4 regions of the Pseudomonas sp. LS2P72 genome follow, and region 4 is predicted to be linked to each of the others. Evidence: predicted binding sites of a transcription regulator. Region 4 holds the regulator's gene; each other region holds the start of a gene.

The links. The regulator sigma-54, encoded in region 4, starts transcription at its own class of promoters, with help from an activator protein. The targets are predictions, from matches to a motif close to ANTGGCATNNANNTTGCTNT.
Region 1: a site for sigma-54 is predicted at 1,494-1,513, ahead of ACYZUA_RS11375 (circularly permuted type 2 ATP-grasp protein). Genes of this name have one in related genera too.
Region 2: a site for sigma-54 is predicted at 2,252-2,271, ahead of ACYZUA_RS06830 (pilin). Genes of this name have one in related genera too.
Region 3: a site for sigma-54 is predicted at 1,496-1,515, ahead of glnK (P-II family nitrogen regulator). Genes of this name have one in related genera too.

What each region holds. Positions count from the first base shown of each region.
Region 1 covers NZ_CM142708.1:2,452,551-2,456,176, forward strand. Annotated here, with positions in the region: gene ACYZUA_RS11360 (PLDc N-terminal domain-containing protein) at 1-144, shown strand, start outside; gene ACYZUA_RS11365 (hypothetical protein) at 354-587, shown strand; gene ACYZUA_RS11370 (ribonuclease E inhibitor RraB) at 801-1,142, shown strand; gene ACYZUA_RS11375 (circularly permuted type 2 ATP-grasp protein) at 1,545-2,954, shown strand; gene ACYZUA_RS11380 (alpha-E domain-containing protein) at 2,967-3,626, shown strand, end outside.
Region 2 covers NZ_CM142708.1:1,481,139-1,484,764, reverse strand. Annotated here, with positions in the region: gene ACYZUA_RS06845 (DUF748 domain-containing protein) at 1-563, shown strand, start outside; gene ACYZUA_RS06840 (DUF2845 domain-containing protein) at 560-859, shown strand; gene ACYZUA_RS06835 (BON domain-containing protein) at 1,127-1,480, opposite strand; gene ACYZUA_RS06830 (pilin) at 1,789-2,205, opposite strand; gene pilB (type IV-A pilus assembly ATPase PilB) at 2,431-3,626, shown strand, end outside.
Region 3 covers NZ_CM142708.1:761,397-765,022, reverse strand. Annotated here, with positions in the region: gene ACYZUA_RS03420 (ammonium transporter) at 1-915, opposite strand, end outside; gene glnK (P-II family nitrogen regulator) at 951-1,289, opposite strand; gene ACYZUA_RS03410 (accessory factor UbiK family protein) at 1,708-1,968, shown strand; partial or broken gene ACYZUA_RS03405 (BRO-N domain-containing protein) at 2,407-2,928, shown strand; gene ACYZUA_RS03400 (HigA family addiction module antitoxin) at 2,879-3,202, opposite strand; gene ACYZUA_RS03395 (hypothetical protein) at 3,400-3,570, shown strand.
Region 4 covers NZ_CM142708.1:5,938,269-5,941,894, forward strand. Annotated here, with positions in the region: gene lptA (lipopolysaccharide transport periplasmic protein LptA) at 1-188, shown strand, start outside; gene lptB (LPS export ABC transporter ATP-binding protein) at 188-913, shown strand; gene ACYZUA_RS27315 (RNA polymerase factor sigma-54) at 1,098-2,591, shown strand; gene hpf (ribosome hibernation-promoting factor, HPF/YfiA family) at 2,666-2,974, shown strand; gene ptsN (PTS IIA-like nitrogen regulatory protein PtsN) at 2,987-3,451, shown strand; gene rapZ (RNase adapter RapZ) at 3,454-3,626, shown strand, end outside.

The sequences.
Region 1 (3,626 bases), 2.9 Mb from region 4:
GATATCTGGGCAATCATCAACGTGCTCAAAAGTGGTGCCGACACAGGGATGAAAATCATCTGGGTGCTGCTGATCCTGCTGCTGCCGGTGCTGGGCCTGATCATCTGGGCTATTGCCGGGCCAAGGGGCAACGTAAGGATTTGACAGTGACCATCATGGGCAGGTAACCGTCCGTTGCCACCGCATTCATCGGAGCACTTCCCATGAGCAACACCCGACCAGCGAGTACCTGGAAACCCTCTATGAAGGCATGCTTCACTTAAAGATGTAGAAGGTCCGGTTGAACGATTGGCCGGGGAAGAATGTCGAGATACATGTAAGCCCATCCATGGGTTTTATCGAGGAGGCACCTGATGCAAAAGTGGAAAGTCACTTTCGTTGATGATCACGGTGAACAAGTTGACGAGGTGTTCGAGAGCGATGAATGCCCGAACAACGAGCAAGCTGCGAAACTCATTCGCGCCCGGTGTCTGCCTGTGGCTGCCGAACTGGACCTCAACGATCTGGAAGGGCGCACCGATGATCCGACTGTCAAAAGTCTGAAGTCCCAGTACAGCATTGAAATCCTCAGCATCACGCCAATCTGAACATCTCCTGTCACATTCCTAACCAGGCCTTGGCAGCGGCTCTATCTTGAGGCTACTCTGCAATCGAGATCAGCGAACGGATCGCTAAGGTCTGGTCTTGTCAGCTACATGCTTGCTTCCCACCGGCAACGTTGTTGCCGCATCGCTCGCCCCATTCGGTTGCGAGTGCCGGGAATACGGAAAGTCTATCCATCAGTCTGAGGGGGACGTTTCATGAGCACAGCCTATCAAGAAGACATCAGCACCAGCGTCTTGCGCCGCATGAAAGAAGGCGGTTTCGACTTTTCACGATTCCATCCCATCGAGTTCTACGCCATTTTCCCGGACGAGGAGCGGGCGCGCAGGGCGGCAGGGCATTACTGTGGTGAATCCTTGAATGCACAAATCAGCGTGCGCGATGACGGCGCGTGGTACCTGGAGCTGAGCAAAGTGATGTACGCCACTTATGACGGCATCGGCGATTTTGAGCAGGATTTCGAGGCGGTGGTCGAGCCTTTGGGCGGCATCATCGAAGGATGGGGCGTCAAGCAGGAGGTACGAGGGCGACTCGCATAACTTATGAACAGTGACAATACTCAGCAACGGCTGACCTCAGGGTTGGCCGTTTTCGTTTGTAGGGTTTGGAACGATCTCTTGATCGTGTTTTGATTCATAACGTTTCAAAAACGCAAAAAAAAGCCGCCTAAACAGGCGGCCAAAGGGAAATTCCTCAAGAATTCCAGCGAATGCGCGGATTATCCGCATCGACTCCCGGGCAGTGAAATCAACTCTGACTATGCTGGTGATAGGCGACAACATTGCTTCGCAATGAAGCGGGGGCGATCGGGTGGGGGCATTTACCGCACAGGATTGGTGCGGTGCGTGCAGTGTGATTATCCAACTGATTGATATCAAAGCGTTTATGCCGATGGCACGGGCTTTGCGAAGCCCAGATGTCCGGGTGACAAGGAGTACGGCATGATCCGCACCTATTTTGATGAGATGTACGATGCCGGCGGCCAGGTCCGCCCGCATTATCGGGAGTTTGCCCGTTGGCTGTCCGAAACGCCTGACGAGCTTTTGGCACAACGGCGACGCGAGGCCGATCTGTTATTTCATCGCGCCGGGATAACATTCACGCTCTATGGTGATGAGCAAGGGACAGAGCGCCTGATTCCCTTCGACACCATCCCCCGCAGCATTCCCGCCAGTGAATGGCGAGTTGTCGAGCGCGGCTGCATTCAGCGGGTCAAGGCGTTGAACATGTTTCTCGCCGACCTCTATCACGAGCAGCGCATTATCAAGGCCGGCATCATCCCGGCCGAGCAGGTGCTGGCCAACGAGCAATACCAGTTGGCGATGCAAGGACTGAATCTGCACCGCGATATCTATTCCCACATCTCCGGTGTTGATCTGGTGCGCGATGGCGACGGCACGTACTACGTGCTTGAAGACAATCTTCGTACGCCGAGCGGCGTCAGCTACATGCTGGAAGACCGCAAGATGATGATGCGGTTGTTCCCCGAGTTGTTCGCTGCCCAGCGCATTGCTCCTATCGACCACTATCCGAATCTGTTGCTTGACACCCTGAAAAGCTCCAGCCCGATTGATAACCCGAGCGTGGTGGTACTGACGCCGGGTCGTTTCAACAGCGCGTTCTTTGAACATGCGTTTCTGGCGCGGGAAATGGGCGTTGAACTGGTGGAAGGCGCGGACCTGTTCGTGCGGGATGACAAGGTGTTCATGCGCACCACGGACGGGCCGAAAGCCGTCGACGTGATTTACCGTCGCCTCGACGATGCATTCCTCGATCCGCTGGCGTTCAACCCGGACTCGATGCTCGGCGTTCCAGGGCTGCTGTCGTCGTACCGCTCCGGCAATGTGGTGCTGGCGAATGCCATCGGTACCGGGGTCGCGGACGACAAGTCGGTGTATCCATTCGTCACGGACATGATCCGTTTCTACCTGGATGAAGAGCCGATTCTGAAGAATGTGCCGACGTGGCAGTGTCGTAATCCCTCCGAACTGTCCCACGTACTGGCCAATCTTCCAGAGCTGGTGGTCAAGGAAACCCAGGGCTCCGGCGGTTACGGAATGCTGGTCGGGCCGGCGGCGACGGCGGCGGAAATCGAATCTTTCCGCGCGCGGATCAAAGCCAAGCCCCACGCGTACATCGCACAACCGACGTTGTCCCTGTCGACCTGTCCGACCTTTGTCGAAAACGGCATCGCTCCACGCCACATCGACCTGCGTCCGTTTGTATTGTCTGGCCGCGAAACCCGGGTTGTGCCCGGCGGTTTGACCCGTGTTGCCCTGCGCGAAGGCTCCCTGGTGGTGAATTCATCCCAGGGCGGCGGAACCAAGGACACCTGGGTGGTCGAGGATTGAAGGAAGCCTGCCATGTTAAGTAGAACTGCCTCGGATTTGTATTGGATGTCACGTTACCTGGAGCGGGCGGAAAACCTCGCACGGATGCTCGACATCAGTTATTCGCTGTCGCTGATGCCACAGGATGGCCGCGGTGACGGCCTGCATGAACTCGCCATGCCGTTGCTGATCACCGGCACCCTGGACGATTACCTGGAGCGCCACGGCGATCTGCATGCTGAACGGCTGCTGCATTTCTTCGCCCTGGATGCGGCCAACCCGGCGAGCATCTACAGTTGCCTCGGCGCCGCGCGGGCCAGTGCCCATGCGGTGCGTGGGCGAATCACCGCTGACATGTGGGAAAACATCAATGCCACCTGGCTGGAAATCCGCGGGATTGCCGATCAGGGATTGAGCCGCTACGGCATGAGCCGTTTCTGCGAGTGGATCAAGGAACGTTCCCACCTGTTCCGCGGCGCGTCCTACGGCACGATCATGCGTAACGATGCGTTCCGCTTCATTCGTCTGGGGACGTTTATCGAAAGGGCCGACAACACGTTGCGCCTGCTCGACGCCCGCTACGAAATGGCTGGCGATCAGGCCGAGGCGGTCAGCGATGGCACCGCTCACGCGTATTACCAGTGGAGTGCTTTGCTGCGGGCGTTGTCCTCGTTCGAGGCCTACACCGAGATC
Region 2 (3,626 bases), 1.9 Mb from region 4:
TGGGCACTGTGTCGTTTGCCCCGGGTTCAAGCGACCTGAGCAAGGAGGCCGAGGGTTCGCTGGTCAAACTGTCCCAGGCGCTCAAGGAACGTCCGGCCCTGCGCCTGGAAATCGAAGGCACGGCTGCTGCAAGCAGCGATGGCCCACTGATCGCCGAACAACGTCTGGAGCGGGAATACCAGTACAACTACTACAAGATGCTCCAGCGTCGCGGTGACAAGGTGCCGGCTCAGGCTTCACTGCTGCAAGTACCCGATAACGAGAAAGGTCCGCTGCTGGAAGGGATCTATCGCACGCGTCTGAAGACTCAGCCGCCCGCCGAGTGGAAGGATCTTGGCAAGGAAGAACGCACGGTAAAAATGCGCGAAGGCGTGATCAAGTTCTGGAGTTCCAGCGACGTGCTGTTGCGTCAGTTGGGTCAGGAGCGCGCCAGCAGCATCAAGGATTATCTGGTCGACAAGGGTCAGTTGGCCGATGACCGCGTGTACTTCATCGACGCTAACCTCGGCGAAGCGGAAAGTGACGGTCGGGTGGTTACGCCGCTGCATCTGGACGCCGAGTGACAGGCGCGAAATGGCTGATAAGCCTGGCTCTGGCGATAGCCGCCAGCCAGGCCTCGGCAGCCGATACCCTGCGCTGTGGCAGTCAATTGGTCAGTGTCGGCGACAGGTCCAGCGAAGTGCTGCACAAATGTGGTGAACCGGTCAGCCGCGATCTGTTGGGCTACAAGCGCAGCGCCAACCGACGAGAGGAATTTCAAGTCGAGGAATGGACCTACGGGCCCAACGGCGGGATGTACCAGTACCTGCGTTTTGAAGGTAATCGTTTGAAGCAGATCACCAGCAAGCGCGGCAACTGAACCCACCACAACTCAATGTGGGAGCGAGCCTGCTCGCGAAGGCGGATTAACGTTCAACACATCTGTTGGCTGAAAGTCCGCTTTCGCGAGCAGGCTCGCTCCCACAGTTGTTTTAGGTCGCCCACAATAGAACAGGCCCCGACACGAATGCCGGGGCCTGTAATGGCCACATCCTTATGGCCTTTCGCATGAACTCTCCTGAGGCGGCAGGCGTATTGCTCGGCCCGCCTGTCGCGCCTTCTCCCAGTCCAGGCGAGAAGTCTTGCCTTACTCGGCTTTCAGGCCGTCAGCGGACACCGCTTTGACGCCTTTGATTTTCTTGGCAATGGCCACCGCAGTAGTTTTCTGAGCGTCGGTCACCGCAACGGTGGACGACAGGGACACAACGCCTTTGTTGGTTTCGACTTTGATATCGGTACCAGGAATGCCTTTTTCAGTCACCAGGTCTGTTTTGACTTTGGTGGTGATCCAGGTATCGGAAACATCCTCTTTCGCTTCAGTAACCTCACCAGCGGCCAGCATCATAGGTGCTTGAGTGGCTTGGGTCTGAGCAAATGCAGTGTTGGCCATGGTCAGGGTCAGCGCGGTAGCAGTAGCGGCAGCGATAGCGAACTTCTTCATACGAGTAACTCCTGTTTTTCATAAAGTCTGCTGCGTGTCTTGTCAGCAGGGTTACTGGAGATATTGCGAACGCTGTGCCAACTTTGAAATCGACAATAAATCGTTATAAATCATTAACTTATAAAAATGATCAATTTTCGGAATCATGCAAATTGCATGAGTTGGAAATTATCGACATGCAAGTTGCGGGTTTTGCCGCAGGCCTAAGGCCATGAATTGTCGGGATTTTCTTGCCGGCGTGATGACCATTGAATTTCAGACAAAAAATACCCCGCCATTTAGGCGGGGTAGGTGCAGCAGGCGCTAACTCAAACGCCTGGGCAGCTAGGAGTCGAATAGTCCTTGGCGGCAGTAGTTGCGCAAGTCCAACCGGCAGTCGCGCTACGAGAAATGGTAATGGTCTTGCCCAGTACAGGCGCCGGGGCATTGATCAGCGTACATACGATGGTTCCGGTACCAGCGGCAACAGTCCCCGTCACTGCAAGGTTGCAGTTCTGAGTAGCAGCAACTGTCGCATTGACGTTGGCAAGGGTCGGATCGGCGGACCCTGCATTAATGACATCTTCATAAGGCACTTTCAGCGCCGAGACTTCGGCAATACCCGCCGTCACTTTGGCCCGGGCCTGATACTTGGAGTACTGCGGCAACGCAAACGTCGCCAGAATCCCGATGATCGCCACCACGATCAGCAGCTCGATCAGGGTAAAACCTTTTTGAGTCTTCATAGACAAGCTCCATGCATGAGTCGAAATCTCATGATCTGAATTAGCCGCAGCACAGCCCATGCCAAGCGCCGCGCCCCCTGTTGGCGGGACGCGAGGCGAGTGCAACGCCCTTTCCTACCCCCGGAATCCGCACTATCTGACACTTTTTGTCACCTGAACGCCGCTGGTTTGGTTCCTCCGCTTGACTAGGCTATAAGTCATGAACTGTCTGCGTCCGGTATCCCAATGAATGACATCGTCCTTAGCGGTCTGGCCAAGCAACTGGTCCTGGCCGAGCTGCTCACTGACAAAAGCGCGCAACAGGCGTATCAGCAAGCCCAACGCAACAAAATCTCCCTGGTCAGTTTTCTGGTGCAGAACAAACTGGTGAAGAGTCGCCAGATCGCCGAGATCGCTTCAGAACACTTCGGCATGGCCTTGCTCGACCTCAACTGTCTGGAAAAAGAAACCCAACCCAGGGGGCTGGTCAGCGAGAAGCTGATTCGCCAGCACCACGTGCTGCCCCTCTGGCGGCGCGGCAACAAGTTGTTTGTGGGCGTTTCCGACCCGAGTAATCAGCAAGCCATCAATGATATCCAGTTCAGCACCGGGCTGAATACCGAAGCCATTCTGGTGGAGGACGACAAGCTCAGCGACGCCATCGAAAAATTCTTCGATACCCAAGGCACCGGCATGGAAGACATGGCCGACGTTGACCTCGATGGCGTGGACATCGAGTCGATCGATGACAATAAACAGGACGCCATCGCCGGACAGGATGCCGATGACGCGCCCGTGGTGCGCTTCGTCCACAAGATGCTGCTGGACGCGATCAAAAGCGGCTCTTCCGACCTGCATTTCGAGCCCTACGAAAAAACCTACCGCGTGAGGATGCGCACCGACGGTATTTTGCGTGAGGTCGCCAAGCCACCGATTCACTTGGCCAATCGCATCGCCGCGCGGCTGAAAGTCATGGCCAGTCTCGACATCTCCGAACGGCGTCGGCCCCAGGACGGGCGGATCAAGATGCGCCTGTCCAAGAGCAAATCCATCGACTTTCGGGTCAATACCCTGCCGACCCTGTGGGGCGAGAAAGTGGTGATCCGGATCCTCGACCCGTCCAGCGCTCAAATGGGCATCGACGCTCTCGGCTATGAGCCCGATCAGAAAGACCTGTACATGGCCGCCCTCAAGCAGCCACAGGGGATGATTCTGGTAACCGGGCCGACCGGCTCGGGCAAGACCGTGTCGCTCTACACCGGGCTGAACATTCTCAACACCGTGGACATCAACATCTCCACCGCCGAAGACCCGGTGGAGATCAACATGGAAGGCATCAACCAGGTCAACGTCAATCCCAAACAGGGAATGGACTTCGCCCAAGCGCTACGCTCATTTCTGCGTCAGGATCCGGACGTGATCATGGTCGGCGAGATCCGCGA
Region 3 (3,626 bases), 1.2 Mb from region 4:
ACCCGAAGCGATACCCAGGGCACTTGGTTTGCCGTGAGTAATCCACTCGGCGAACATCCAGCCCAGTGCAGCGGCGGCAGTTGCGATCTGGGTCACCAGCATCGCCATGCCGGCCGTGCCGTTGGCGGCTGCGGCGGAACCGGCGTTGAAGCCGAACCAGCCAACCCACAGCATGGCGGCGCCCATCAGGGTGTAACCGAGGTTGTGCGGCGCCATCGGGGTGGTCGGGAAGCCTTTACGCTTGCCCAGCACCAGGCAGGCAATCAGACCGGCCACACCGGCGTTGATATGCACCACGGTGCCGCCAGCGAAGTCCAGCACGCCCCAGTCCCACATCAGGCCGCCGTTGCCGGACCAGACCATGTGCGCAATGGGTGCATAAACCAGGGTGAACCAGATACCCATGAAGATCAGCATCGCGGAGAACTTCATCCGCTCGGCGAAGGCACCGACGATCAGCGCAGGGGTGATGATGGCGAAGGTCATCTGGAAGGTGATGAACACCGCCTCAGGGAACAGCGCCGCGGGACCGGTCAGGCTCGAGGGCGTGACACCGGCGAGGAAAGCCTTGCCCATGCCGCCGAAGAATGAGTTGAAGTTGACGACGCCCTGCTCCATGCCGGTGGTGTCGAACGCGATGCTGTAGCCATAAATGACCCACAGGATGCTGATCAGACCGGTAATGGCGAAGCACTGCATCATCACGGACAGAATGTTTTTGGAGCGAACCATGCCGCCGTAGAACAGCGCGAGGCCGGGAATGGTCATGAACAGCACGAGGGCTGTCGAGGTCATCATCCAGGCAGTGTCGCCGGAATTGAGGACTGGGGCCGCCACTTCGTCTGCCGCCATGGCCAGGCTGGGTATTACGAGGGACAACAGGGCTCCTAGCCCTGCGAATTTACGCAGAGTCATATTGTTTTCTCCTGGGGCGTTGGGTTTGTGGCGGCTTAGATTGCGTCGGTATCGGTTTCGCCGGTACGGATGCGAATCGCCTGTTCCAGATTGACCACGAAGATCTTGCCGTCCCCGATCTTGCCGGTGTTGGCAGCCTTGGTTATCGCCTCGATAACCCGGTCAAGATCCTTGTCGTCAATGGCGACATCAATCTTCACCTTTGGCAGGAAATCGACCACGTATTCCGCGCCGCGGTACAGCTCGGTGTGACCCTTCTGCCGACCGAAGCCTTTGACTTCAGTAACGGTAATGCCCTGCACGCCGATCTCGGACAGCGACTCGCGTACGTCGTCCAGTTTGAACGGCTTGATGATGGCAGTGACTAGCTTCATGAAAACTCTCTCCCGAATTGGTGGACTTGCCCCAGGAAAACAAACCCGACTCAAGTCTAAGCGCAGTGCCTGGCTTTGTAACGCATCGTCGGCCTTACCTGCCCGTCCGACGCCTGCTAACCACTCCGCACGAAACACTTCCCCCGTTCCGCTTGGCGCACTGCATTCGTCACAGCGACTGCATCAGTGCATGGGTCACTACCGACTAAGCAGAAAGCTTGCCATCTCGCCAAAACCCACTGATTTCAAGCCTTTGGCCGCTGCTGCAAGCGGCTTCGCGCACATGGCCCGACGGATACGCACAACAACAGTGCGCAGCCGTCCGTCCCCATGCGCGAAAAGCGTGCACCCCTGACGGCGAGATTGACTATAGACGCTGCGTGATACACTGCCCGCCATTGTTGACAGGACATTTCCCATGCTCGCGCCCAAAGACTTCCTCGACGCCCTGAGCGGCACCGCCTCCCGCCTCTTCAGCGGCGACACCCCACTGCCGAAAAGCGAAATCGAAAGCCAGTTCAAGGCGCTGTTGCAGAGCGGCTTCAGCAAGCTGGATCTGGTGAGCCGGGAAGAGTTTGATAGCCAGATGGTCGTGCTTGCACGGACCCGTGCACGGCTGGAGAGTCTTGAAGCGAAAGTGGCGGAGCTTGAAGCGAAGCTGAATCCACCAGTCGAGTAACACCGCAGATCCCACGGTGAAACCCAATCCACTGTGGGAGCGAGCCTGCTCGCGATAAGGTCGGAACGACCTTCAGATTCAACCGTAGGAGCTGCCGAAGGCTGCGATCTTTTGATCTTTAAGCGCTCAAAAATCCAGGCACCTTCCTACAACAAAACCACCGCCGTCCGATTGCGTCGTAAGGCCGCGATTCCCAAGCTCACCTTCTGCTGAATGTTCAGCACTGGGTTTGGCGACCCGGATAGCATCTAAACGCATCGCGACCACGTTCGAACCAGGGAATTATCCCCATCTCGAATTATGGCGGCTATGCGTGGGAGACCTTCGGGTCTGCCGGTTTCCGGATGCACCGGTTCGCCAACCCGCGTATAGCTGCCACCCTTTTCGTTTGGCGACGATCAGAGGCAGTTTCCTTCATTCGCATCCGGGAGCTGCACCATGGAAGAAAACTATCTAATCCCTCACGTCTTCATCCGCCACAAACTCCACCTTCACGCGCTTTTGATCGAAAACCAGCCTTGGTTCAGCGCCCGAGACTTAGGCCGTCTGCTTCGTCTTTTCCTCGACGAACGCGCCGTCCGCAAACTCGATCCCGATCAACATCAATCCGCGCGAGTCGTCATCCACGGCACCATCGAAAACACCCTGCTGATCAGCGAGTCCGGCGCCTACGCCCTACTCGTCTACCACTAATGCCCCGAATACCGGGCGCTGCGCGAATGGCTAACCCACGACGTCGTCCCCGCCCTCAGAGACGCCCAACAACCCACCTCAACCGAACGCCCGATTCTGAGCCTGCTGAGCTGGCCTGAGATGTCACTGAGCCTGTTGCACTGGAATAATCAACCGTGGATTCGGTTGCAGGATGTTCCGCACATGCTTGCGGATGGTGAACGGACGCAACGTACGGTCAATGCGCCTTGGTGGAAGCGTGCTTCGCGGATGTTGCAATCGCTTTAGTGGCCAAAGCGCGACCACGCTCGATTTCGGCTTTATGCAGATCGTAAGTCAACTGCAGGTTCAGCCAGAACTCGGGCGTGGTGTTCAGGTGGATGGATAGCTTCTTCGCCAGACTTGCACTGACACCGACCTGCTGACTCACAACATCGCCTATTACCGCCTCTGGCTCGTTCAGCAATCGAGCCAAAGCCTCGGTTGCAGTATCCAGCGGCTTCAAAAACTCTTCGCTGAGAATTTCACCAGGATGAATCGGGCGCATTCCATTCCTTTTCATTCGCGTCTCCTATGGATGTTTCAGCGAGATCATAAGTAGCAACCTTCCTATCGCAAGACCATCCACGCTCTTTCACCGTCGTCCTTCAACTTTTTAGGCACGGTCCTACAAAAAGCAGCTCTCCAGCCTGATTTAATAGTTCGCACCCGTTCCTCTACGCTTTTCGCCAAACAAACATCCAATCCCAGGAGCTGCACATGAGCCCAAAAAAGCGAAAGGCGAAGCTGTTACAAATTGCCGAGTTTCACGCCGAAGCACGTCGCTTGGCTGGAAGTTTATCGGCCAATCAACGACGCTTTATTGAAGTCGCCATCGCGCATGGCAAAGAACTTGAGCCAGGCGGTTGGTTGGCCGGTGGACGAAGCTGAATTTTTTTTGAGAAAGAAACTGTGTATTGGCGGTTTTTTACCTCGCCGATGCCTTG
Region 4 (3,626 bases):
TGATCGATCGTGCCAAAGTCATCGACAAGGACAACAACGTCACCCAAGGCGAGAAAATCGTCTACGACACGGTGAAAAAGCTTGCGAGCGCCGGTCGCGCGACGGGCAACAAGGTCACCGAGTCGCGCCCGCGCATCGACATGGTGATCCAGCCGAAGAAGAAAACCGACGAGCAAAAGGCCCAGTAATGGCAACTCTGAAAGCTCAGCATCTGGCCAAGAGCTACAAGAGCCGCCAGGTCGTGCGTGACGTCAGTCTGTCGATCGACAGCGGTCAGATTGTCGGCCTGCTAGGTCCCAACGGCGCTGGCAAGACCACCTGCTTTTACATGATTGTCGGCCTGGTACAGGCCGATCAGGGCCGCGTACTGATTGACGACCTGGATGTCAGCCACCAGCCTATGCACGGTCGTGCGAAGGCCGGTATCGGCTATCTTCCGCAAGAAGCATCGATCTTCCGCAAACTCTCGGTAGCCGACAACATCATGGCGATCCTCGAGACCCGCAAGGAACTCGACAAGGCCGGCCGTCGCAAAGAGTTGGAAAGCCTGCTGCAGGAATTCCACATCAGCCACATCCGCGACAGCCTCGGGATGAGCCTGTCCGGTGGTGAACGCCGCCGCGTGGAAATTGCCCGGGCCCTGGCTACCAACCCGAAATTCATCCTGCTCGACGAACCTTTCGCTGGCGTGGACCCGATTTCGGTGGGCGATATCAAACAGATCATCTACCACCTCAAGGCCAAGGGCATTGGCGTGCTGATCACTGACCACAACGTCCGTGAAACCCTGGATATCTGCGAAACCGCCTACATCGTCAACGATGGCCAACTGATCGCCGAAGGCGACTCTGCCACCATCCTGGCCAACGACCTGGTCAAGGAAGTGTATCTGGGCCATGAGTTCCGCCTGTAAGCACTGAGGTGTCTGGCTGGTTGCCCGGGCGCTTGTCTCAATAAAAAATCAATATTTTTTTATTGTTACAGCGCTCTAGGCAAACGCTGCAGTTTCGGGCATATAATTTGCTTATGTTTGGCGCTCCGGCGCCCTGTAGTGGATGGCGCATGTGCGCCGGCGAATAAGGTGTTAAGCCCCTGCCATGAAACCATCGCTAGTCTTGAGAATGGGCCAGCAGCTGACGATGACACCGCAGCTGCAACAGGCCATCCGCCTGCTCCAATTGTCGACCCTGGACCTGCAACAGGAAATCCAGGAGGCCCTGGAGTCCAATCCGATGCTCGAACGCCAGGAAGAAGGCGACGACTTCGATAACGCCGACCCCTTGGCCGACAAAGCCGAACAGCAACCCAACGTCGACATTCAGGAACCCTCCTACCAGGAAACCGCCCCGACGGTTGATAACCTCGAGGAAGGCGACTGGAACGAGCGCATCCCCAACGAACTGCCCGTGGATACCGCGTGGGAAGACGTCTACCAGACCAGCGCCAGCAGCCTGCCGAGCAACGATGACGACGAGTGGGACTTCACCACCCGGACATCGGCCGGCGAAAGCCTGCAAAGCCACCTGCTGTGGCAACTGAACCTGGCTCCGATGTCCGACACCGATCGACTGATCGCCGTGACCCTGATCGACTGCATCAACAATCAGGGCTACCTGGACGAAACCCTCGAGGAGATTCTCGAAGCCTTCGATCCGGAACTGGACATCGAACTGGACGAAATCGAAGCCGTCCTGCACCGCATCCAGCAATTCGAACCCGCTGGCATCGGCGCACGCAACCTGGGCGAATGCCTGCTGCTGCAATTGCGCCAGTTGCCCGCCAAGACGCCTTGGCTGGTCGAGGCCAAACGCCTGGTCACCGATTACATCGATCTGCTCGGCAGCCGCGACTACAGCCAACTGATGCGTCGCATGAAGCTCAAGGAAGACGAACTGCGCCAGGTTATTGAACTGGTGCAGAGCCTCAACCCGCGCCCAGGCTCGCAAATCGAGTCCGGCGAAGCCGAATACGTCGTTCCCGACGTGATCGTACGCAAGGACAACGAGCGTTGGCTGGTGGAGCTGAACCAGGAATCCGTGCCACGACTGCGGGTCAACGCTCAATACGCCGGTTTCGTGCGCCGCGCCGACACCAGCGCCGACAACACCTTCATGCGCAATCAGTTGCAAGAAGCCCGCTGGTTCATCAAGAGCCTGCAAAGCCGCAACGAAACCCTGATGAAAGTCGCCACTCAAATCGTCGAGCATCAGCGCGGCTTTCTTGAATACGGCGACGAGGCCATGAAACCGCTGGTCCTGCATGACATCGCCGAAGCGGTGGGCATGCACGAGTCGACGATTTCACGGGTGACCACGCAAAAATTCATGCATACCCCTCGGGGCATATATGAACTGAAATACTTTTTCTCCAGCCATGTCAGCACCTCCGAGGGCGGTGAATGCTCGTCCACGGCGATCCGCGCGATCATCAAAAAACTGGTTGCCGCGGAAAATCAGAAAAAGCCGTTGAGTGACAGCAAGATCGCTGGTTTACTGGAGGCACAAGGCATTCAGGTGGCTCGCCGCACCGTCGCCAAGTACCGCGAATCCCTCGGGATCGCGCCTTCGAGCGAACGCAAGCGGTTGATGTAGAGCCACGCCACAGCGTTCCAGTGGCAGGCATTTCTGCCTGCCGCTTTATGCACTGGCAACGAAGGAGAAGCTGTATGCAAGTCAACATCAGTGGACACCAACTGGAAGTGACCGAACCTCTTCGCACCTACATCGGCGAAAAACTCGAACGATTAGAGAGGCATTTCGACAAGATCACCAACGTGCAGGTCACGATGACGGTCGAGAAGCTCAAGCAGAAAATCGAAGCCACGCTGCATATTCCCGGCAATGAAGTGGTCGCAAACGCGGAGCATACCGATATGTACGCGGCGATCGACGCACTGACCGACAAGCTGGATAAACAACTCAAAAAGCATAAGGAAAAGACCCAAAGCCTCCTCCAGGGCGCGACCGGTCGTTAACACTCCCAACCCATGATCCGACTTGAAAGCATCCTGACCCCCGGCCGTTCCCTCGTGAACGTGCCGGGCGGCAGTAAAAAGAAAGCCCTCGAGCAAATTGCCAACCTTATCCACAAAGAAGTGCCGGATCTGGAGATGCAAGATGTCTTCGAGGCTCTGATTGCCCGTGAAAAACTCGGTTCAACCGGTTTTGGCAACGGCATCGCCATCCCCCATTGCCGCCTGAAGGGCTGCACCTCGCCCATCAGCGCCCTGATGCACCTTGATGCACCCATCGATTTCGACGCAATCGACGGCGCCCCGGTTGACCTGCTGTTCGTTCTGCTGGTCCCGGAAGCCGCTACCGATGCGCACCTGGAGTTACTGCGCCAGATCGCCAGCATGCTCGACCGCAAGGAAGTGCGCGAAAAACTGCGCAGCGCCCCGAGCAATGAAGCCTTGTATCAGGTTGTCCTGGACGAGCAAAACGGTCATTAATCATGCGCTTGATCATCGTCAGTGGCCGCTCCGGCTCAGGTAAAAGTACCGCACTCGATGTTCTCGAGGACAACGGCTACTACTGCATCGACAACCTGCCCGCCGGCCTGCTGCCGGAACTGGCCGAACGCGCGTTGATTCATACCGAGCTGGCACAACCGCTGGTTGCCGTATC